3 regions of the Streptomyces sp. NPDC052301 genome follow, and region 1 is predicted to be linked to each of the others. Evidence: riboswitches for the same ligand, from Rfam matches in the RefSeq annotation. Region 1 holds a riboswitch; each other region holds the start of a gene.

What was found. Region 1 has a riboswitch for S-adenosylmethionine ahead of ACIHEJ_RS04500 (amino acid ABC transporter permease). Riboswitches for the same ligand answer to the same signal wherever they lie in the genome.
Region 2: another riboswitch for S-adenosylmethionine. It lies ahead of ACIHEJ_RS12470 (aminotransferase class V-fold PLP-dependent enzyme); the one in region 1 lies ahead of ACIHEJ_RS04500 (amino acid ABC transporter permease).
Region 3: another riboswitch for S-adenosylmethionine. It lies ahead of thrC (threonine synthase); the one in region 1 lies ahead of ACIHEJ_RS04500 (amino acid ABC transporter permease).

Annotation. Positions count from the first base shown of each region.
Region 1 covers NZ_JBIUBE010000002.1:188,143-195,727, forward strand. Annotated here, with positions in the region: gene ACIHEJ_RS04490 (transporter substrate-binding domain-containing protein) at 1-396, opposite strand, end outside; gene ACIHEJ_RS04495 (amino acid ABC transporter ATP-binding protein) at 461-1,258, opposite strand; gene ACIHEJ_RS04500 (amino acid ABC transporter permease) at 1,255-2,235, opposite strand; SAM riboswitch class IV at 2,560-2,668, opposite strand; gene ACIHEJ_RS04505 (glutathione S-transferase C-terminal domain-containing protein) at 2,734-3,597, opposite strand; gene ACIHEJ_RS04510 (putative leader peptide) at 3,726-3,836, opposite strand; gene ACIHEJ_RS04515 (LLM class flavin-dependent oxidoreductase) at 4,285-5,613, opposite strand; gene ACIHEJ_RS04520 (aliphatic sulfonate ABC transporter substrate-binding protein) at 5,610-6,668, opposite strand; gene ACIHEJ_RS04525 (ABC transporter ATP-binding protein) at 6,710-7,441, opposite strand; gene ACIHEJ_RS04530 (ABC transporter permease) at 7,438-7,585, opposite strand, start outside.
Region 2 covers NZ_JBIUBE010000004.1:324,077-331,661, forward strand. Annotated here, with positions in the region: gene ACIHEJ_RS12450 (cytochrome bc complex cytochrome b subunit) at 1-1,084, shown strand, start outside; gene trpD (anthranilate phosphoribosyltransferase) at 1,208-2,272, shown strand; gene ACIHEJ_RS12460 (PRC-barrel domain-containing protein) at 2,424-2,780, shown strand; gene ACIHEJ_RS12465 (hypothetical protein) at 2,802-2,981, shown strand; SAM riboswitch class IV at 3,058-3,174, shown strand; gene ACIHEJ_RS12470 (aminotransferase class V-fold PLP-dependent enzyme) at 3,356-4,732, shown strand; gene ACIHEJ_RS12475 (PQQ-binding-like beta-propeller repeat protein) at 4,826-6,982, shown strand; gene ACIHEJ_RS12480 (Lrp/AsnC family transcriptional regulator) at 7,021-7,302, opposite strand; gene ACIHEJ_RS12485 (rhomboid family intramembrane serine protease) at 7,299-7,585, opposite strand, start outside.
Region 3 covers NZ_JBIUBE010000006.1:443,626-451,210, forward strand. Annotated here, with positions in the region: gene ACIHEJ_RS19725 (MoaD/ThiS family protein) at 39-314, opposite strand; gene thrC (threonine synthase) at 311-1,594, opposite strand; SAM riboswitch class I at 1,612-1,776, opposite strand; gene ACIHEJ_RS19735 (glucosyl-3-phosphoglycerate synthase) at 1,937-2,881, shown strand; gene ACIHEJ_RS19740 (trehalose-6-phosphate synthase) at 2,966-4,447, shown strand; gene otsB (trehalose-phosphatase) at 4,435-5,268, opposite strand; gene ACIHEJ_RS19750 (DUF3263 domain-containing protein) at 5,508-5,732, opposite strand; gene ACIHEJ_RS19755 (extracellular solute-binding protein) at 5,768-7,012, opposite strand; gene ACIHEJ_RS19760 (ROK family protein) at 7,155-7,585, shown strand, end outside.

The DNA.
Region 1 (7,585 bases):
CTTCACCTCGGGCTGGAGGCCGAGGACCGCGGCGACCAGGCGGCCGAAGTCGGGCTCCGCGCCGGTGAGTGTCTTCTGGTCGCCGCCCACGTAGGCCAGCGGCGGGAAGCCGGCCGGCAGGGCGCCGATGCCGACCTCCAGCTTGCCGCTCTTCTTGACGGCGGCGGGCAGTTCGGCGCTGATGGACTTGACTTCGGAGACGTTGATGGAGGTCTGCTGGGCGGCGCCGTTGGAGACCTGGCCGATGACGACCTCGCCGGACTTGGCGGCGCTGTCGGTGGAGGTGGCCGCGTCGCTGTCGCCACCGCAGGCGGCGAGCCCGGTGGCCAGGGAGGCGACGGCGGTCGCCGCGGTGATGCCGCGTATCAGGCTGCGTCGGGTGAACTGGGTGGACATGGCCGTTCCTTGTCGCTGGAGGTGATGAGGGTGGCGTGGGGGGAGGTCTGAAAGGTGCGGCGGGTCAGAGGACCTTGCTGAGGAAGTCCCTGGTCCGCACGTGGCGCGGCTTGTCGAGGACCTCGGAGGGCGGGCCCTGCTCGATGATCTTGCCGCCGTCGATGAAGACGACCCGGTCGGCGATCTCGCGGGCGAAGCCGATCTCGTGGGTGACGATGAGAAGCGTGGTGCCGCTGGTCGCCAGGTCCTTGATGACGGCGAGGACTTCGCCGACGAGTTCGGGGTCGAGGGCGGAGGTGGGCTCGTCGAAGAGGATGACGCCGGGGCGCAGGACGAGGGCGCGGGCGATGGCCACGCGCTGCTGCTGGCCGCCGGAGAGCTGGCGCGGGTAGGCGCCGGTCTTGTCGCCGAGGCCGACCCGGCCGAGCAGTTCGCGGGCCAGCTCCTGGGCCTCGGACTTGCCGAGCCTGCCAGTGGCGACCGGGGCGGCGGCCACGTTGTCCAGGACGGTCAGGTGCGGGAAGAGGTTGAAGTTCTGGAAGACGAACCCGATCCGCCCGCGCTGGGTGAGGATGGCCCGCTCGCTCAGCTCCTTGAGCCGCTCGCCCTGCCGCTTCACGCCGATCAGCTCGCCATTGATGCTGACGTAGCCGGTCTCGGGCTTCTCCAGGTGGTTGATGACCCGCAACAGGGTGGACTTTCCGGAGCCGGAGGGGCCGAGGATCACGGTGACCTCGCCGGGGCGGACGGTCAGGTCCACGCCGTCCAGCACCCGATGGGTGCCGTACCACTTGTGCACGTTGTGCACCTCGACGGTGGCGGCCTCGACGTCCGCCAGGGCCTCGATGGTGTCGGCGGTCATACGGCGGCCTCCCGGCGGATGCGCTCCCGCAGGCCGGTGAGCCCGATGCGGAGCTTCTGCAGCGGCGTCGGCGGCAGGCCGCGGGTGGCACCGCGGGCGTAGTACCGCTCGACATAGAACTGGACGACGGAGACGACGCTGGTCAGGATCAGGTACCAGACGGTGACGACCAGCAGCAGCGGCACGATGTCGCCGGGGTAGGTGGAACCCATGGTCTGCGCGGAGCCGAACAGGTCCAGCAGGGAGACGTAGAAGACCAGCGAGGTGCCCTTGATCAGGCCGATGAGCTGGTTGACGTAGTTCGGGATGATCGAGCGCAGCGCCTGCGGAAAGACGATCTTCCGGAACTGGTAGCCCTTCGGCAGGCCCAGCGCCGCCGACGCCTCGTGCTGACCCTGGTCGACGGACAGGATTCCGCCGCGAACGACCTCGGCCGCGTAGGCGGCCTCGTTGAGGCTGAGGCCGATCACGGCGACGACCATGTCGGTGGCGAGCTTCGACTCGTCGAAGGAGAAGAAGGCCGGGCCGAAGGGAATGCCGACGCTCAACGTCTTGTACAGGGCACTGAAGTTGTAGAGGAAGATCAGTACCACGATGAGCGGGATGGAGCGCAGCGCCCAGACGTAGGTCCAGCTGACCGCGCGCAGCACGGGGCTCTTCGACAGCCGGGCCAGGGCGAGCACGATGCCGCCGATCAGGCCGAGCACCGCGCTGTAGGCGGTGACTTCGAGGGTGATGAGCAGGCCGTCGAGGATGGTGGGGCGCAGGAACCAGTAGCCCCAGCGGTCCCACTGGTAGAAGGGGTTGGAGACCAGTCCGTGCACGAACTGGGCGACCAGGACGAGCACCACCGCGGTGGCGATCCAGCGTCCGGGGCGCCGCAGCGGCAGAACTCGCTGGGCAGTGAGGGCTTTCGATGGTTGGTCGGCGGTCGGCGCCTCGGGGAGGGTGACGGTGGCGCCAGGGGGTTCACTCATGGTGGGCTCCGGCTGGGTCGGACACCCCGGAAGCGTGGCGGCATGCGGGGGCGCACACGACGGCGAGGTAACAGGGGCGGGGAGGACAACGGCACACCGCAGGGGCGGTGTTCGTCAGGGATTGCGGGGGCTGCGGGGAGGTGTCAGCCCCGACAGCGGGCACAGCCCGGTGCGGTACACAGTGCGCTGTTCACGCGGAGCAGATCGACGGCGCGATCGGCGACGAGAGGGTTCGGGTACGGCTGTACGCAGCCCTGGGAGCGGCGCGTGGCCGTCCTGAGAGCTGCGTACATGGCGTCACCATCACTGTTCCGGCCCGTGTGGGCCTCGCGCTTACCGAAACGTCTTCGGTCCGGTCGTCACCTGGGGCACCCCACCGCGGAGCGAGGGTTGCCGGTCAGCAAGCCAGGGCTTGTCGCTGACACTCATGACCGTTCTGGGCCGTAGTTAAGACAATTGCCCGAACGAATGTCAACGCCGGTCCACCAGGTGGAACGGCTAACGGGCCGCGTGTGCTGCCCAGTCCAGGATCTGGACGGCCGCTCCGGCGGCCTCCAGGCCCTGGCAGCGGGCGTGGTGACGGCGTTCGATGCCGTCGAGGTCGAGGTGGCCGCCGAAGGCAGGGTGGGCGGCGAGCCGGCGGGCGTAGGCCCACAGGGTCGGGTGGTCGGCGATGCGTTGGACGGCGGAGGCGTCGAGGTGGTTGCGGTGGACGGTGTCGAGCTGGACCAGGGCGACCCACAACTCGACGTCGGCGGCGGTGATTTCGTCGCGGATCAGATACGTGCGTCCTTCGAGCCAGCGTTCCAGGGCCCCAAGCGTTTCGAGCAGCATGCCAAGTGCCGTGTCACGTTCCACCGGCGCGCCACCGGCCGATCCGGCGTGCTGCGCGGCCTGTTCGATGCCCTGAGCGCACATCCGCTCGACGGCCTCGATCTCCGACTCGGCGCCGCACGGGTAGAGCGAGGGGCGGTCGCCGCCAAACCGGCGGTCGAGGTCGCGCATGATGTCCGGGGCGTGGGTGCTGACGATCCGCCCGGACCAGTCGTCGCTGAGCACCGGCGCGACGGCCGGACCGGGGTACCGGTGGGCGCTGGCCTCGTACAACGGACGCAGGACGGAGTGGCCGCCCTCGGGGCAGTCGGGGACCGCGGGCAGGAAGGTGGCCGGACAGACGGTGTCGAGGCCGAGCAGGCTGTGGGTGACGGCGAGGCGCAGGCCGCCGGGACAGGCGGTCGACAGATGGAGGCGGTAGCGGCCCGGAACGGCGTAGTGGCCGCTGCGCGCGTCCCGGCCGATCCGGCCCCGGAAGGCGGGCGCGGGTCGGTCGGCGGCGTGGGCGGCCAGCGGTGTGACAGTCATGACTCTCCCCGGGAGCGGGCGCGGACGTACGCGCGGCGGAAGCGACGTCGGGTGCGGGAGCGGAGCTCTCCCGTACGCACCGGACGGCACGACGCCCGAGGGCGTCTCCGGTGCGGGATGGGCGCGGCTCAGCCCTGGGGGTTGATAGCGCTGCAGACACGCAGCAGATCGATGTGACGGCGGGAGGTCAGAAGAGGCGAACGGCTCACTCGGACGGTGACCGACTCCAAGCGCCTCATAATTTCCCTACCTACTCACTAGGATTCCCTCAGTGAGTGTCGATCCGACCGACATCGGCGTCAAGAGGGCCGTCCCGCATCGCGGACGCCCCGATGGACGGCGGCCCTCCTCGACACGGTCACCACACGTTTCCCACTGCAACCGTCGGGACGCGGCGACGGTGTCGAGTCGGCGTGGATGACGTGCCGACGAGCTGCGTGCTCACCGCAGAAGGCCCAGACGAAAGGGCCCGCAGGCTCTCGCCCCAGCCCGAAGAACGCACCATCCGGTATCTCCAGGTCGAGGCCGGCCACCGCGGTGAAGCCGTCCTCGTACGTCTTGCGCAGGCCCTCGACCCGCAGCGGGGGCGGACTCCCGCCGCTCCGGAAAGTGGAAGCGGCGGGAGTCGCGAGCGGGTCACCCGGGGGAAGCGATCCAGCCGTGGGAGGATCAGGCCCGGAAAGCGGGTCAGCCATGGAACTGGTTCGCGGGCACCGGGAGCCTGTAGTGCTCACGCAGGGTGGTGCCTTCGTACTCCTCACGGAACAACCCCTTGCCGCGCAGGATCGGCAGCACGTGCTCGACGAAGGCCGCCAGGCCCCACGGCAGCGCGGGGGCCATGATGTTGAACCCGTCTGCCGCACCGCCCTCGAACCAGGCGATGATCGTGTCCGCCACCTGCTCGGGTGTGCCGACGAACTCGAAGTGGCCGCGTCCGCCCCCGAGCCGGGAAATGATCTGCCGGACCGTGAGCTTCTCGCGCACCGCGAGATCGATGATCAGGTCGGAACGGCTCTGCGAGCCCTCCAGCTTCGGCCTCGCCAGGATGAATTCCGGCAGCGGTTGATCGAGTTCGAAGACCGACGCCTCGGTCTCGAACACCGCGGCCAGCTGACGCAGCCCGTACTCCGGCACGCGCAACTCGTCGAACTGCCGCGCAAGCGCCCGGGCCTCCTCCTCGGTCGAGCCGATGTACGGGACGATGCCCGGCAGGACGATGACACCGTCCGGGTCGCGCCCCGAGGCCCTGGTCCGTGCCTTGATGTCCGCGTAGAAGCCGGCCGCACGCTCGTACGTCGTGTGCGCGGTGAAGATCGCCTCGGCATGGCGGGCCGCGAAGTCCTTGCCGTCCTCCGAGGAGCCGGCCTGGACGAGCAGCGGGTAACCCTGCGGCGGGCGCTCGACGTTGAGCGGGCCGGCCACCTTGAAGTACGTGCCCTCATGGCCGAGCCGGTGCAGGCGTGCGGGGTCGGCGTAGCGTCCGGCGGCCTTGTCCGCGACGACGGCCTCGGACTCCCAGCTGTCCCACAGCGCCTTGGCGACCTTCAGGAACTCGTCGGCGCGGGCGTAGCGCTCGGCGTGGCCGGGGCGGTCGTCGAGGCCGAAGTTGGCCGCCTCGTCCGCCCCTGCCGAGGTGACGATGTTCCAGCCGGCGCGGCCGCCGCTGACGTGGTCGACGGACGCGAGCCGGCGGGCGAGGTTGTAGGGCTCGTTGTACGTCGAGGACACGGTCGCGATGAGGCCGATCCTGCTGGTCGCCTGGGACAGCGCGGTCAGCAGGGTCAGCGGCTCGAGCTGGCCGGGCGGGCGGAACTCGCCGGTGCCGATGAGGGCCGGGCCGTCCGCGAGGAACAGCGAGTCGAACTTGGCGCTCTCGGCGAGCTGTGCCAGTTCGATCCAGTGCCGTAGGTCGAAGTCGGCGCGGGGATTGCTGTGCGGGAGCCGCCACGCCGCCTCGTGGTGGCCCGCTTCCATGAGGAAGGCGTTGAGGTGGAGCCTCCTCCGTCCCGCGCTCATGAGGTGACCTTGAGCTTGGAGCTGTCGTAGCCGGCCGGGAGGAGGTTGTCGACGATCGACGGGACGTCGACCTTCTTGGAGATCTGACCGGCCTCCAGGAAGGCGTCGGCGAGCTTCTGCTCCAGTTCGATGTCCGACTGCTCCACCGGAGTCACCCGGTTCGAGTAGGCGGCCAGGGACGCCTTGGCGTCATCCAGCGGGATGCCCTGCTCCTTCGACAGCGCCTGCGCGTATTTGCCGGGGTTCTTGACCGCCCAGGCGAACTCTCGCGACAGCCTCTTCAGGACGTCCGTCAGAGCCGCACGCTTGGTCTTGTCCTTCAGTGACGTGTCGCTCGCGACGTAGTAACTGCTCGTCTGGTCGATCGGCGGGAGGCCCTTCACCAGGATCCGCGCGCCGTTCTTGACCGCGATCGCCGACTGCGGGTTCCAGATCGACCAAGCGTCCACCTTCCCGGTGTTGAACGCCGTCGCGCCGGCCGCCGGATCGAGGAAGACCAGCTTCACGTCCTTGGGGGTGAGACCGACGCTCTTCAGCGCGTTCAGGGCCAGACCGTGGGCCGAACTGCCCTGCGGGACAGCGATCTTCTTGCCCTTGAGGTCGGCGGCCGTCTTCAGCTGCGAGCCCTTCGGCACGATGATGTTCTCATTCGACTGGGTGGGCGTGAGCGAGCGGTTGACGGCCACGACCTTGAAGCCGTACTCCTTCGCGGCGCCGGTGATCGGCGGTACGTCGCCGACGCTGCCCAGGTCGATGTCGCCCGAGGCGGCGGCCTGCACCAGCGGCGGACCGTAGGTGAACCGGGCGAACTTCACCTTGTAAGGCGCGCTGTCGAACACGCCGGTGACCTTCGCCAGCTCCTGGCTGCCGTCACCGCCGTTGTCGCCGATGGTGAAGGTGTACTTGCTCCACTCGGGGTGCTTGGCATCACTCGCGTCGACGGCGTTGCTCAGCGGCGCGGCGGTGTCCGACGACGATCCTCCGCAGGCGACGAGGGTACTCGCCAGAGCGAGCGAGCCGACTGCGCCGATGAGTCTCGTGGTTCTCTTTCGCATGGGTGTCGTGCTTTCTGTGCTGGGTGAGGGTGTTCGGACAGTCAGTGCTGGCCGGCCAAGCCGAGGTCTTCCAGGAGCCGGGCGCGCAGTTCCTCGCGTGCGACGCTCGCCTCGCGGTCCGCGGCGGTGAGGTGCACCTCGTGCGAGGTACCGATGCGGCCGTTGCTCATGACGACGATGCGGTCCGCCAGGGCGATCGCCTCGTCGACGTCGTGGGTGACGAGCAGCATGGCCGCCTGATGCTTGGTCCGCAGCGCGCGTACGAGGTCGTGCATGCGCAGCCGGGTGATGGCGTCAAGGGCGGCGAACGGCTCGTCGAGCAGGACGAGTTCGGGCTCGGAGACCAGCGCCCGCGCGAGTGAGACCCGCTGGGCCTCACCGCCGGAGAGTTCCTTGGGCCATGCCTTCTCGCGGCCCGCGAGGCCGACCTCGGCGAGCACGTCGCGGGCCCGCTGCTCCGCGTCGGCGCCGTGCAGGCCGAGCGTGACGTTGCGCAGGACCCGCTGCCACGGCAGCAGCCGGTCGGCCTGGAAGACGATCGCACGCCGGGCCGGGACCTCCACGCGCCCGCCGTCGGGCCGGTCCAGTCCGGCGAGCAGCCGCAGCAGGGTGCTCTTGCCGCAGCCCGAAGGACCGAGCAGGATCACCAACTCCTCGTCGTCGATGATGAGGTCGAGGTGGTCGAGCACCACCCGGTCACCGAACTGACGGACCACCTGCTCGACGACGACCCCGGTCTGCCGACGGGGCTCCGTCGCAATCGTGCCGCTCATGACGCCTCATAACTGGGTCGCCACCGCAGCAGCACCCGCTCGAGAGCCCGGACGAACTGGTCAGCGAGCAGACCGAGGAGCGAGTAGATCACCAGCCCAACAAAGACCTGATTGGTCTGGAGATACGTCTGCCCCTGAGTGATG
Region 2 (7,585 bases), on a different contig from region 1:
CGCGATCCTGTCCGTGCCGATCGTCGGCACGTACCTGTCGTTCTTCCTCTTCGGCGGTCAGTTCCCCGGACACGACTTCGTCGCCCGGTTCTACTCGATCCACATCCTGCTGCTGCCGGGCATCATGCTCGGGCTGATGGTGGGCCACCTGATCCTGGTCTTCTACCACAAGCACACGCAGTTCGCGGGTCCCGGAAAGACCGAGAAGAACGTCGTCGGCATGCCGCTGCTGCCGGTGTACATGGCCAAGGCCGGAGGCTTCTTCTTCCTGGTCTTCGGTGTCATCGCGGCCATCGCGGCGGTCGCCCAGATCAACCCGATCTGGGCCATGGGCCCCTACCGTCCGGACCAGGTGTCCACCGGCGCCCAGCCCGACTGGTACATGGGCTTCTCCGAGGGCCTGATCCGCTTCATGCCGGGCTGGGAGATCAACTTCTGGGGCCACACGCTCGTCCTGGGCGTGTTCATCCCGCTGATGATCTTCCCGCTGGTCCTGGTGGCGATCGCGGTCTACCCGTTCATCGAGTCGTGGATCACCGGCGACAAGCGCGAGCACCACATCCTGGACCGCCCGCGCAACGCCCCGACGCGTACCGCGTTCGGTGTCGCCTGGATGACGGTCTACCTGACCCTGCTGATCGGTGGCGGCAACGACCTGTGGGCCACGCACTTCCACCTGTCGATCAACGCGGTCACCTGGTTCGTCCGGATCTTCGTCTTCGTAGGCCCGGTCGTCCTGTTCATCGTCACCAAGCGGATCTGCCTGGGTCTGCAGCGGCGTGACCGCGACAAGGTGCTGCACGGTCGCGAGACCGGCATCATCAAGCGGCTGCCGCACGGTGAGTTCATCGAGGTGCACGAGCCGCTCAGCCAGGAGCAGCTGCACACCCTCACGGCCCACCACCAGTACGAGCCGGCCCAGATCGGACCGGCGGTCGACGAGAACGGGGTCGAGCGCAAGATCCCGTCCTCGGAGAAGCTGCGGGCGAAGCTGTCCAACGCCTACTACGGCGAGGACAACCAGATCCCGAAGCCGACCGTCGATGAGTACAAGGAGATCACGAGCGGCCACGGCCACCACTGATCCCCGCGTCGCCACGCCACGCTGAAGGGCCCCGTCCGGGTTGCGGACGGGGCCCTTCGCCGTCTCCGGGGATCGATAGGGTGGGATCAACCACTGATTTGGTACGACACCCAGGAGCGGCTGATGAGCGCTGTGACCCCCGCTGGAGGCGACACCGCGGCGGGCCGCTCCTGGCCCGCCCTGCTGAACGGCCTGCTGGACGGGCACGACCTGTCCGCCGACGACACCGCATGGGCGATGGACCGGATCATGCGCGGCGAGGCGACCGACGCGCAGATCGCCGGGTTCGCGGTGGCGCTGCGGGCCAAGGGCCAGACGGTGGAGGAGATCACCGGTCTGGTCCGCACGATGTACGAGCACGCGAACGTGATCGAGGTGCCCGGCCGCACCGTCGACATCGTCGGCACGGGCGGCGACGGGGCGAAGACGGTGAACATCTCCACCATGTCCTCGCTCGTCGTCGCCGGCACGGGCGCGAAGGTCGTCAAGCACGGCAACCGGGCCGCGTCCTCGGCGTCCGGCTCGTCCGACGTCCTGCAGAGACTGGGCGTCAACCTCGACCTGACGCCCCGCCGGGTGGCGGAGGTCGCGGAGGAGGCCGGCATCACCTTCTGCTTCGCCGTGAAGTTCCATCCGGCGCTGCGTCATGTCGGCGCCGCACGCGGCCAGCTGGGCATCCGGACGGTGTTCAACCTGCTCGGCCCGCTGACCAACCCGGCGAAGGTGCGGGCGCAGGCGGTCGGTGTGGCCGTGGCGCGCGAGGCACCGATCGTCGCGGGGGTGCTGGCCGAGCGGGGCAACTCCTCGCTGGTCTTCCGGGGCGACGACGGCCTGGACGAGCTGACGACGACGTCCACCTCCCGGGTCTGGGTGGTCCGGGACGGCAAGGTCTCCGAGGAGTCCTTCGACCCCCGGGACGCCGGGCTCGACCTGGTCCCGGTGGAGGCGCTGCGCGGTGGCGAGCCGGCCCACAACGCGGAGGTCGCCCGCCGCCTGCTGGACGGCGAGCAGGGCCCCGTGCGCGACGCCGTCCTGCTCAACTCCGCGGCGGCCCTGGTCGCCCTGGACCCGACGGACGCCCCGCTCGCCGACCAGCTCCGCGCCGGCATGGCGAAGGCCGCGGAGTCCATCGACTCGGGCGCGGCGAAGCGGGTGCTGGAGCGCTGGGTGGCCGTCAGCAACGCGTGACACCGGGCGGCGTCCGCGGCTCAGGCCGCGGACGCGTTCGGGGCCGTCGGCCGCAGGGGGTGCGGGAGTAGAGTGAAGACGTGGTGGCTCTCCCGCGGCCGCTCCGGTTCGGCGCGCGGCGTCCGGGAGGACGGACCGCGAGGAGCGAGGCATGATCCACTCAGCCGATGTCCGCGAGTGGCGCAACCACGACGTGATCGACCCCAGGGGCCGCAAGATCGGAGCCCTGGAGGCGGTCTACGTGGACACCACCACCGACACACCCGCCATGGTGACCGTCCGTACCGGGATGCCGACCCGGCACCGGCTCGTCTTCGTCCCCCTCGACGAGGCGACCCTCGGGCCCGGCTACGTGCAGGTGGCCCATCCGCGCGGGCAGGTGCGGAAGGCGCCGTCCATCGGCGTGGACGACGTCCTGCCGGTCGAGCGGGAACACGAGATCTTCGAACACTACGACAGGCCCTACCAGGCCGGCGCCGACCAGGGGCGCCGTCTGGCGCGCGGCTGACCGGCCCGGTCGGAGGATGTGGTGACCATGGTGCTCTTCCTGCTCCTGATCATCGTGGCGATCATTCTGGGGCTCATCGGCGTGGCGGCGCACGGGCTGTCCTTCCTGTTGTTCGTCGGCGCGGTGGTCCTCGTCGCCGATCTGGTGCTGTTCGGTGTGCGCTGGTCGCGGCGGTCACGCCGGCACCACGTCGTCCGGTGACGGCGACGCCGGGCGGTGTCCCGCGATCCGGACACGGGTTGCGGGCCGCTGATCGGTTCGCGTAGGTTCCTGCCCAGGTCATGAGTGACAGTCATGAGGCCCCGGCCGACTGTCCGGCAACCCTCCGTCCGTGGCGGGGTGCCCCGGGTGAAGACCAGGTCGTAGGCAGCGAGGTCTACGGCAAGCGCGGACCCCTCGCGCGCTTCTGAGAGCGCGGGACCAGGGGTCCTGGTCGTTCGAGGGAGCCTTCCGTGAGCAAGCGAATGCGATAGGGCCGCAGAGCCCCGCCTCCGCATCCCCTTTTCCTTCACTTCACCGCGCTCGAGCCACGTCCGCTCGCGCGGTGGTGTCACCTTGCCCACGGGAGTTCACCCATGTCCGTCTTCACCGCTGCCGCCGATCAGTCCGTCTGTGCCCCGCTGGCCGTCCTGGGCCGGGACGTCACCGTCCCGCTCGTCACCGGCGGCGAGGTCACCTACGCCGCGCTCGACTACGCGGCCAGCGCCCCCGCCCTGCAGCGCGTCTGGGACGACGTCGCCGCCTACGCGCCGTACTACGGCAGCGTGCACCGCGGCGCCGGCTACCTCTCCCAGCTCTCCACCGACCTGTTCGAGAACGCCCGCGGGACGGTCGCCGACTTCCTCGGCTGCCGCGCCGACGACCAGGTGATCTTCACCCGGTCCACCACCGACTCCCTCAACCTCCTGGCCCGCGTCCTGCCCGCCGACTGCCAGGTCTTCGTCTTCGAGACCGAGCACCACGCGTCCCTGCTGCCCTGGCAGGACGCCCACGTGACCTGCCTCGACGCCCCGCGCACCCCGCAGCAGGCCGTGAAGACCCTGGAGCGGGCCCTCGCCGACCGCCCTGTGTCCATCGAAGGGGCCCAGCGCCCGGCCCTGGTGTGCGTCACCGGCGCCTCCAATGTCACCGGTGAGCTGTGGCCGGTGCGCGAACTGGCCGCCGCCGCCCACGCCCACGGCGCCCGGATCGTCCTGGACGCCGCCCAGCTGGCGCCCCACCACCCGGTGGACATCGGTGACCTGGACGTCGACTGGGTCGCCTTCTCCGGCCACAAGCTGTACGCCCCCTTCGGCTCGGGGGTGCTGGCCGGCCGCGCCGACTGGCTGCGCGCGGCCGAGCCGTACCTCGCGGGTGGCGGCGCCAGCCGCAAGGTCACCCGGCGCACCGACGGGGGAGTGGACGTGGAGTGGCACGAGAGTGCGGCCCGCCACGAGGCCGGCTCCCCGAACGTGATCGGCGCCTACTCCATCGCCTCGGCCTGCAAGGCCCTCACCGACGCCGGCTGGGACACACTGGTCGCCCGTGAGCAGCACCTGATCACCAGGGTCCGCGAGGGCCTGGCCGAGGTCCCGCAGGTCCGGATCCTCTCCCTCTTCGGCGACGACGCCCCGCGCGTCGGCGTCATCTCCTTCGTCGTCGAGGGCTGGAACAGCTCCCACTTCGCCGCCGCCCTCTCCGCCGAGTACGGCATCGGTGTCCGCGACGGCCTCTTCTGCGCCCACCCCCTGGTCCGCACCCTGCTCGGCACCGACCCGCAGACCCAGGGCGAGTGCGGTGCCCCCGAGGCGGCCCCCGGCGAGAAGTCCCTGAACGCCATCCGGGTCAGCTTCGGCGCGGGCACCCCCGACGAGCACGTCGAGCGCTTCGTGACCGCCGTGCGGGAACTGGTGACCCAGGGCGCGAAGTGGACGTACCGCACGGAGGACGGCCGCTGCGTCCCGGCCGTGTGACGGCTGGGCGAAGCACGGCGGACGGTGCCGCATACACTCCCCCAGGGCCTGTCTGACAGGCCCGGGCAGCAGTTGATCCAGGGGGAGCACCACGTGCACGCGCTGCGCGCAACCGACCCACGACGCGTCGGCCCGTACGAAGTCCTCGGCAGACTCGGCGCCGGCGGCATGGGCGAGGTCTACCTCGCCGAGTCGCGCACCGGACTCCGGCTCGCGGTGAAGGTCGTACGGACCGAGCACGCCGAGGACCGCACCTTCCGCGCCCGGTTCCGGCACGAGGTGCGCGCCGCACAGACCGTCGGGGGCGCCGGCACCTTCGCGGCCCGGGTCGTGGACGCCGACACGGAGGCCGAACGGCCTTGGATGGCAACGGAGTTCGTGCCCGGGCCGAATCTGCGCGACGCCGTCCTCGACCACGGCGCGCTGCCCGAGCAGGCGGTCCGCGTGCTCGCCGCCGCGCTCGGTGAGGCGCTCGCCGCCATCCACGCGGGCGGCCTGGTCCACCGCGACCTGAAGCCGTCCAACATCCTGCTCGGCCCGGACGGGCCCCGCGTCATCGACTTCGGGATCGTACGGGCCCTGGAGGCGACCTCGCTGACCCGCACCGGAGCCGTCGTCGGCTCGGTCGGCTACGTCTCCCCGGAGCAGATCCGTAACGGCGGCCAGGTCGGCCCGCCCAGCGATGTCTTCTCCCTCGGCGCGGTCCTCGCCTATGCGGCGGCCGGCCGGGAGCCCTTCGGCGAGGGCCAGGACTCGGTGATCCTGCTGCGCATCCTGACCCGTGACTTCGACCTGTCCGGCGTACCGGAGGGGACACGCCCGCTGGTGGCGGCCTGCCTGCACGAGGATCCGCTGAAGCGCCCGCTGCCGGCGGACGTGGTGGCGGGCGCCGGCTTCACCCGGCAGACCCTGCGCGTCGCCGTGCACCCCGGCTGGTACGGCCCCGCGGCGCGACCGCAGCCGGCCCCCGACCCCCGCCCCAGCGGCGTCGAGTACCTCGCCCCGGCCACGGAGCCACGGACCGCCGAACGTCCGCCCGCCGTACCCGCCACGCACACCACCGCCCTCTCCCAGCTCTCCCGTCCCCTCGGCCCCATAGCCCCCGGCCGGCGCCGGCTGCTGAAGGTCCTGGGCAGCGGGGCCGTGGTCGTGGCCGGGGCGGGAGCCGGTGACTGGCTCTGGCGGCGCATGACCACGGCGGAGAGCAGCGGCAGCTCGCCCGTGCAGGAACGGCAGGGGCGCATGGACGGCGTCGAGGGCACCAGCCGCTCCGCCGTGCTGCGCTGGCAGTACGACGTCGGTGGCATCGGCGGCCTGGACGGACCTTGCTGCGCGCTGTCCCCGGACGGCTCCGTCGTCTACGTCGGGACCTCGGGCGGCGTGCTGCACGCCGTCTCCCGCGACGGCTCCCGGCGCTGGAAGGTCCGGCTCGGCGACGACGTCGACACGCCCGTGGCGACCCGGCACGGTGTGTACTGCGTGGTCGGCTTCCACGCCGACGACGTCCGCCGGCTGACCGCCGTGAACCTGTCGGGCAGCCCGCAGTGGACGCACGAGCTCGGCGAGCAGGCGTACGCGGTCCCGGTCCTGCTCGGTGACGACGTGCTCGTCTCCGTCGGCGGCACGGACGCGGGCGGGCTGCGGCGCTACGCCGCCGACGGCAGCACCCCGTGGACCGTGAGGACCCCGGGCGGCCCTACCGGCGTCCCCGTCGTCGCGGACGGCGTGATCTACACGGGCAGCTACGGCGAGATGCTCCTGGCGTTCGACGCACGGGACGGCAGCCGCAGGTGGTCGGTGTCCGGCGGCGCCGACGCGACGGTCACCGCCCTGGCGGGCACCACCCTGTTCACCGACTCCGCGACCCTGCGCCAGGGCTTCCGCGCCGGGGACGGCCGGCGGCTGTGGCGCACGGAGGCGAACCGCGGCGCCCTGACCGCGGCCGGGCGCTCGCTGGCCGTCGGCACCGAGCAGGACTCCGTCTACGCCCTACGGGCGGCCGACGGCTCCGAGGCCTGGCACTGCTCCGTCGCGGGCGGAGGGGTGGCGCCCCGGACGGTGGTGGCCGACGGGACCGTGTACGCCCGGGCCGCGGACCGGGTGTGGTCCCTGGACCTGAACGGCCGCAAGCGCTGGAGCGCGTCCCTCGGCCACAGCGCCGGCGACGACCAGCACGACCCCGTCGTCCGCGACGGCCGTCTCTACGTACCCTCCGGCACCGGCATCGCCGCCGTGGACGTGAGCGGCTGAGCGGGTGCGTACCCGGTCTTCCCAGGTGTCCAGGCCGATCAGTTGTCCAGGCCGATGGCGAACGCGGCTTCCAGGTCGTGCTGGGAGTAGGTGCGGAAGGCGACGTGCGTGTCGGTGCCCTCGACGCCGGGGATCTTGCTGATCCGGCCGGGGATCACCTCGGCCAGGTCCTCGTGCCGGCTGACCCGGACCATCGCGATCAGGTCGTAGGTGCCGGTGACCGAGAAGACCTCGCTGACGCTGTCCAGCGCGGCGATCTGCTCCGCGATCTCGGGGATCCGGTCCACGCTGGTCTTGATGAGGACGATCGCGGTGATCACGGCTGGTTCTCTCCCTCGGGTGCCGGAGCTGGGGCGGACTTCACTCTAGTCGCCCGCCCGTCTCCCCCCACCGCCCCTCCGAGGCCGCGCTTCGCGCCTCTCCCCTTCCCGTACCGCGCCCACGCGTAGCCGAAGCCCAGACCGAAGCCGACCAGGTGGGCGAGGTAGGCCACGCCGGGCCCGTCGGAGGCGCGGCCCGCCGCGAACCACTGCAGGCCCGCCCAGAAGGGCAGCACCACCCAGGCCGGGAAGCGCAGCGGCACGAAGAACAGGAACGGCAGAA
Region 3 (7,585 bases), on a different contig from region 1:
AATGCACCATCGGTAACCGAAGTTACCCAAGGTAATGATCAGCCGCCGGCGACCGCCGGAATGATCGAGACGCCGGCACCGTCCGGAGTGGCGGTCTGCAGGCCCTGCTCGAAGCGGACGTCGTCGTCGTTGACGTACACGTTGACGAAACGGCGCAGCTTGCCCTGGTCGTCCAGCACCCGGGCCGCGATGCCCGTGTGGTTCTTCTCCAGGTCCTCGATGACCTCGGCGAGGGTCGTGCCCTGGGCGGCGACCTCGGCCTGACCACCGGTGTAGGTGCGCAGGATGGTGGGGATGCGGACGGTCACGCTCATGCGAGGCCAGCCTCTCGGAAGGAGTCCAGGGTCGGGCGGATGGTGGCGGTCAGGCCGGTGCCGGCCACCGCGTCGAGGGTCTTCAGGCCGTCGCCGGTGTTGAGGACGACCGTGGTCTTCGCCGGGTCCAGCACGCCGTCCTTGAGCAGCTTGCGGGTGACACCGACGGTCACCCCGCCCGCCGTCTCGGCGAAGATGCCCTCGGTGCGGGCCAGGAGCTTGATGGCGTCGACGACTTCCTCGTCCGTGACGTCCTCCACGGCACCGCCGGTGCGGCGCGCGATGTCCAGGACGTAGGGACCGTCGGCCGGGTTGCCGATGGCGAGGGACTTGGCGATGGTGTTCGGCTTCTGGGGGCGTACGACGTCGTGGCCGGCCTTGTAGGCGGTCGACACCGGCGAGCAGCCCTCGGCCTGGGCGCCGAAGATCTTGTACGGCTTGTCCTCGACCAGACCCAGCTCGATCAGCTCCTGCAGACCCTTGTCGATCTTCGTGAGCTGGGAGCCGGAGGCGATCGGGACGACGATCTGGTCGGGCAGCCGCCAGCCGAGCTGCTCGCAGATCTCGTACGCCAGGGTCTTGGAGCCCTCCGCGTAGTACGGCCGCAGGTTGACGTTGACGAAGCCCCAGCCCTCGCCGGCCGGGTCGCCGATCAGCTCGGAGCAGAAGCGGTTCACGTCGTCGTAGTTGCCCTCGATGCCGACGAGTTCACCGCCGTACACCGCGGCCATGACGACCTTGCCCTGCTCCAGGTCGTGCGGGATGAACACGCAGGAGCGGAAGCCGGCCCGGGCGGCGGCGGCGCCGACGGCACCGGCCAGGTTGCCCGTGGAGGAGCAGGAGAGCGTGGTGAAGCCGAAGGCGCGGGCGGCCTCGAGGGCCTGCGCGACGACGCGGTCCTTGAAGGAGTGCGTCGGGTTGCCGGAGTCGTCCTTCACGTACAGCCCGCCGGTGACACCCAGCTCGGCGGCGAGGTTGTCGGCCTTGACGAGCTTGGTCCAGCCCGGGTTGATGTTGGGCTTGTCGGCCACGTCGGCGGGGACGGGCAGCAGCGGCGCGTACCGCCAGATGTTCGCGGGGCCCGCCTCGATGCGCCGGCGCAGTTCCTCGGTGTCGTACGCGGAGAAGTCGTAGGCGATCTCCAGCGGGCCGAAACACTCCTCGCAGGCGAACACGGGGCCGAGGGGTACCCGGTGACCGCACTCACGACAGCTCAGGGCGGCGGCGGGACCGAGATCGACGGTGGAACCGGAGGTGCTTGCAACTGTCTGCACAGCCATGGAGGCGAGGCCCTTTCTCCTCATCTTCCTCACGACGCACTTCGCCGTGAGACGGATTTGGCACCTTCCCTAGCCGGGAGCCTCGCGGAGCGATCGCGCCTGATCGGGCCGATCTACGAGTACCGACTGGAGGGTTGCCGGGGCTTCATCGGGCCGTTTCCCTCTGCCCCTCTGGATGAGCTGTATGCGGTTGTGAACGCCTCTCGACCCCCGACATGCGATGGTCACCGGCGTTGTTCAAGACTGTAACCGAAGGCCAGGACAGTTGAGATAGTCGTCCGAACCGCGAGATGGATCACACGGTCACGCCCTGTGATCACGAACAGTGAGGAGCCGCAGACCGTGCTGGAAGAAGTCGAGCGCTGGCTGGCCACCCGCTCCTGGTCCGTGACCGACCGCCCTCTCCACCACCTGGTGTCCGCCAAGCAGCGCAGCGGCCAGACGATCAGCGTCGTGCTGCCGGCCCTCGACGAGGAGGAGACGGTCGGCGACATCGTCACGGTCATCCGCCACGAACTCGTGGAACGGACTCCGCTCGTCGACGAGATCGTCGTCGTCGACTCCGGCTCCACCGACCGCACCTCCGAGGTGGCCGCCGCCGCGGGCGCGCGGGTCGTTCACCGGGACGAGATCCTGCCGCGCGTTCCCGCCGTCCCCGGCAAGGGTGAAGTCCTGTGGCGCTCGCTGCTCGTGACCGGCGGGGACATCCTCTGCTTCATCGACGCCGACCTGAAGGAGTTCTCCGCCGACTTCGTCTCCGGGATCGTCGGCCCCCTGCTCACCGAACCGGACGTGCAGCTGGTCAAGGCGATGTACGACCGTCCGCTGGGCGGGGCGGCCGGGCAGGGGGGCCGGGTCACCGAGCTGATGGCCCGCCCGCTGCTGAACATGCACTGGCCGCAGCTGGCCGGTTTCGTGCAGCCGCTGGGCGGTGAGTACGCGGCCCGCCGCTCCCTGCTGGAGCAGCTGCCGTTCCCCGTCGGGTACGGGGTGGAGCTCGGCATGCTGGTGGACGCGCTGCACCTGGTGGGACTGGAGGCGCTGGCCCAGGTCGACGTCGGGGTCCGCAAGCACCGGCACCAGGACGGCCAGGCGCTGGGCCGGATGGCCGCCGCGATCTACCGCACGGCCCAGCTGCGGCTGGCCCGGGGCCATCTGGTCCGGCCGTCGCTGACCCAGTTCGAGCGGGGCGCGGACGGCTTCGAGCCGCGCACCTACTCGGTGGACACCGAGGAGCGGCCGCCGATGGTGGAGATCGCGGAGTACGCCGAGCGCAAGGTGGCGTGAACCGGCCGTCTCCGGTCGTATACGTCCGCGTGCCGGGCGTAGCCGTACGTTTGAGCGTTTCCGGGCCGGGCTAGGTTGAGGACCATGGCTTCCAGGCACGGTGCTGAGGTGCTGGTCGCGTCCAACCGCGGCCCGGTTACGTACACGGTGGACGAGAGCGGCTCGCTGCGCTCCAGGCGGGGTGGCGGCGGGCTGGTCTCGGGACTGTCGGCCATCGGCTCCGACGCGGACTCGGTGTGGGTGTGCGCGGCGCTCGGCGACGGCGACCGCGAGGCGGTGCGGCGCGCGGACGGCGGGCTGCTGCCGGCCGGGGACAGCGGCGGGCAGCGGGTGCGGATGCTGGACATCGACGCCGCCGTCCACGCGGACGCCTACAACGGCATCGCCAACTCGGTGCTGTGGTTCGTCCACCACATGCTCTACCAGACCCCGCTGGAGCCGGTGTTCGACGCGGAGTTCCGGCGCCAGTGGGCGTCGTACGAGGCCTACAACCGGGCGTTCGCCGAGGCGCTGTCCGAGGAGGCGGCCGAGGGCGCGGCGGTGCTGGTGCAGGACTACCACCTGTGCCTGGTGCCCGGAATGCTCCGGGAGCTCCGCCCCGACCTGCGCATCGGCCACTTCTCGCACACGCCGTGGGCGCCCGCGGAGTACTTCGGGCTGCTGCCGGAGGACATCCGCGAGCAGCTGCTGGCGGGCATGCTCGGCGCGGACCGGGTGGCGTTCCTGACCTGGCGGTGGGCGACGGCCTTCATGAAGTGCGCGGAGGGCCTGGACCCCGAGGACTACCGCGTGGCCTGGCCGTCGGGGGCGCCCCGGCACGTCGAGCACCTGCGCGGGAGCCGGCGTACGGAGGTCGGCGTGCACTCCCTCGGCGCCGACGGCGACTTCCTGCGGGCCCGGTCGCACGAGCCGGACGTCGAGGAGCGGATGGCGGCGCTGCGGGCGGAGATCGGCGAGGGGCGCAAGAGCATCGTCCGGGTCGACCGCACCGAGCTGTCGAAGAACATCGTGCGCGGCCTGCTGGCGTACCGGCAGTTGCTGGACGAGCATCCCGAGTGGCGCGAGCGGGTGGTGCACATCGCGTTCGCGTATCCGTCGCGGCAGGACCTCGCCGTCTACCGGGAGTACACGGCGGCGGTGCAGCGCGTGGCCGAGGAGATCAACTCGTCCTACGGCACGCCCGGGTGGACCCCGGTCGTGCTGCACGTCAAGGACGACTTCGCACGTTCCCTGGCCGCCTACCGGCTCGCCGACGTAGCCCTGGTCAATCCCATCCGGGACGGCATGAACCTGGTCGCCAAGGAGATCCCGGTCGTCTCCGACCAGGGCTGTGCGCTGGTGCTGTCCCGGGAGGCCGGGGCGTACGAGGAACTGGGCGCCGACGCGCTGGCGGTGAACCCGTACGACGTGCTGGAGACCGCGCGGGCCCTGCACGAGGCGCTGTCCCTGCGGCCGGAGGAGCGGGCGGAGCGGTCGAAGCGGCTGGGTGCCGCGGCCACCGCGCTGCCGCCCGCCCAGTGGTTCCTGGATCAGCTGCGGGCGCTCAGGGAGGTTCAGTCCAGCTGAGCCGCCAGGGTCCGCAGCAGTCGTACGACCCCTGCCGGGCCGTCGACCACCACGTCCGCGCGCTCGGCCAGTTCCGTGACCTCCGTGCTGCCGCTGCAGACCAGGAGGCCGGGGACGCCCTCGGAGCGGAGTTTGTCGACGGCGGCGAAGGCGGGGAGGTCGCCGAGGTCGTCGCCGGCGTAGAGGACCGACTCGGCGCCGGTGTCGCGGACGTACTCGCTGAGCGCGACGCCCTTGTCCATGCCCGGCGGGCGCAGCTCCAGGACCATACGGCCGGGTTCGACGATCAGGCCGTGGCGGCCGGCGAGGTCGGTGAGGGGCTGCCGCAGGGCCTCGAAGGCGGCCTGGGGGTCGTCGGCGCGGCGGGTGTGGACCGCGACCGCCCGGCCCTTCTCCTCGATCCAGGTGCCGTGCCAGGCGCCGACGCGGTCGAGCAGGCCGGGTAGCTCCGCGCGGACGGCCGCGACGCCGGGGTGCGGGGCCGGGGCGGTGACGGTGCCGGTGACCGCGTCCCAGTGCTCGGCGCCGTAGTGGCCGAGGACGGTCAGGTGCTCCAGGCCGGGGACGCCGGCGAAGCCGCCGTGCCGTACCGCGACGCCGGCCGGGCGGCCGGTGATCACCGCGACGGAGGCGACCTTGGGGGCGAGGGCGGCGAGAGCGGGTACGGCCTCGGGGTGGGCGCGGGCCTGTTCGGGGTCGGCGACGATGGGGGCCAGGGTGCCGTCGAAGTCCAGGCCGACGACCGCTGTGCTCGGCTTGGCGAGGAGGGCTGCCAGTCCGTCCCGGCCGGGCTGGGTCCGCGGGGTGGGCAGAGGATCCATACAGCGACACTATCCAGCGCGGACCGGCCTCACTCCTGGGTCGGCCGCCCGGACCCGCCACGGATCCCGCCGTGGGCTCCGCCCTCGAACCCCGCCTCGGCCGCCCGCGGCCGGCCGGAACGGCAGCCCGGCCAGCGCCGTGGCACGTCCCCTCCCACCGGCTCAGCGGTTCCCCTCGCGTGACCCTCGACCGGCCGGCTCCACCGCCACAGCCGGCAGGGCTTCCGACCCGGTCGGCCTCAGCGCTCCGCTCTGCGGGTCTCTCTGACCCGGCGGAGTCTGTTCACCGTCACCGGATCGTGCGCCAGCGCGCTCTCGTCGTCCAGCAGCGCGTTCAGCAGCTGGTAGTAGCGCACCGGGGCCAGGCCCAGCTCCTCGCGGATGGCGCGCTCCTTCGCGCCGGGGCCGGTGAAGCCCCGGCGCTCCAGCGCGAGGATGGCCTGTTCGCGGCTGCCCAGTTCCATGTGCGCCACCGTAACGCGGCGCACCGACAACGGGGTCAGTTCGCGTTGCTGCTGTCGGCCGCCGTGGCCGACGCCTGGAGGCGGGCCAGGACGCCGGCGGGGCTGCCGCTCGGGGTGACGGCCTGGCCGATGTTCTGCTTCACGGCCGCGCTGACCGAGGCCCAGGAGGTCTTGCCGACGGGATACAGCTCGGACGTGGGCAGCTGGTCCAGAAAGGGGCGCAGTGCCTTGTCCTTGGCCGCGTCGGAGTCGCTCATGGCGGTGGAGGCGGAACCGGTGACCGGCAGCAGGCCGTACTCGCGGGAGAAGGCGAGGACGTTCTTCTCGCTGTAGACGAAGTCGAGGAAGTCGCCGATCTGCTCGGCGTGCCCGTTCTGCTTGAAGGCCATCATCCAGTCGGCGACGCCCATGGAGGCCCTGGCCTTGCCGGTGCGGCCCGGCATCGGGACCATGCCGAACTTGACGCCCTTCTTGGCGGCCTGCTGGATCAGCGTGGGGTGCCCGTTGAGCATGCCGACCTGGCCGTCGGCGAAGGCGGCGAAGGCGTCCGCGCGGTTGAGCTTGCCGGGCGCGACCGGGCCGGTCAGGCCCTTGCCTACCAGATCGTCCTTGAGCCAGGTGAAGGTCTCGACGTTCTGCGCGGAGTCCAGGGTGTAGGTGCCGACGTCGTCGGTGTAGCCGTTGCCGCCGCTCAGCAGCCACTGCATGGTCTCGGCCTGGGCCTCCTCGGGGCCGAGGGGCAGCGCGTAGGGGTACTTCACGCCCTTGGCCTTGAGGGCGGCGGCGTCGGCGGCCAGTTCGTCCCAGGTGGTGGGCGGGGCGATGCCGGCCTTGGCGAAGAGGGTCTTGTTGTAGAAGAGAACGCGCGTGGAAGCGGCGAAGGGGATGCCGTACTGCGTGTGGTTCCACTCGCCGGCGTCGGAGAGCGGGCCGAGGAAGTCCGCCTGGGTGTGGATGGAGAGCAGGTCGGAGGCCTGGTAGAGCTTGCCGGCGGCCGCGTAGTCGGCGTAGGCGCCGATCTGGGCGAGGTCGGGGGCGTGCCCGGCGTCGACCATCTCCTTGACCTTGCGGTCCACGTCGTTCCAGGAGTAGACGGTGACGTCCACCTTCACGCCGGGGTGCTGGGACTCGTAGTCCTCGGCCAGGGCGTCCCAGTACTTCTTGGAGCTGTGGGCGGCGGAGTCGCCGTAGTCGGCGGCGACAAGTCTGAGGGTGACGTCGGAGGAGCCCGTGCTCCCGCAGCCGCCGAGCACCGCCGTCATGCCCAGTGCGGACACCACCGCGATCGTTCCTGCCGTACGCCGACGCACCCTCAAAACCCCAACCCTGCTGTCTGACCGTTCAATATGTGGACACATAAGGTCTACACCACGCGAGTGGACTAGACCTCTCACGGGTAGGAGGGTCACACTAGGGACCGTGGTGAGACATGTCATCGCCCTGGACGTGGGCGGTACCGGGATGAAGGCCGCCCTGGTCGGCGACGACGGCGCACTCCTGCACCGCGCCCGCCGCGCCACCGGCCGCGAGCGCGGGCCGGACGCGGTGGTCGGGACGATCCTCGACTTCGCCGCCGAGCTGCGCGCGTACGGCGTCGAGCACTACGGCACCCCGGCAGCCGCGGCCGGGATCGCGGTCCCCGGCATCGTCGACGAGGAGCGGGGCATCGCCGCCTACGCGGCCAACCTGGGCTGGCGGGACGTGCCCCTGCGCGACCTGCTGGCGCAGCGGCTCGGAGTTCCGGTCGCCCTCGGGCACGACGTGCGCACCGGCGGGCTCGCCGAGGGCCGCATCGGTGCGGGCAAGGGCGCCGACCGCTTCCTGTTCGTGCCGCTCGGCACCGGGATCGCCGG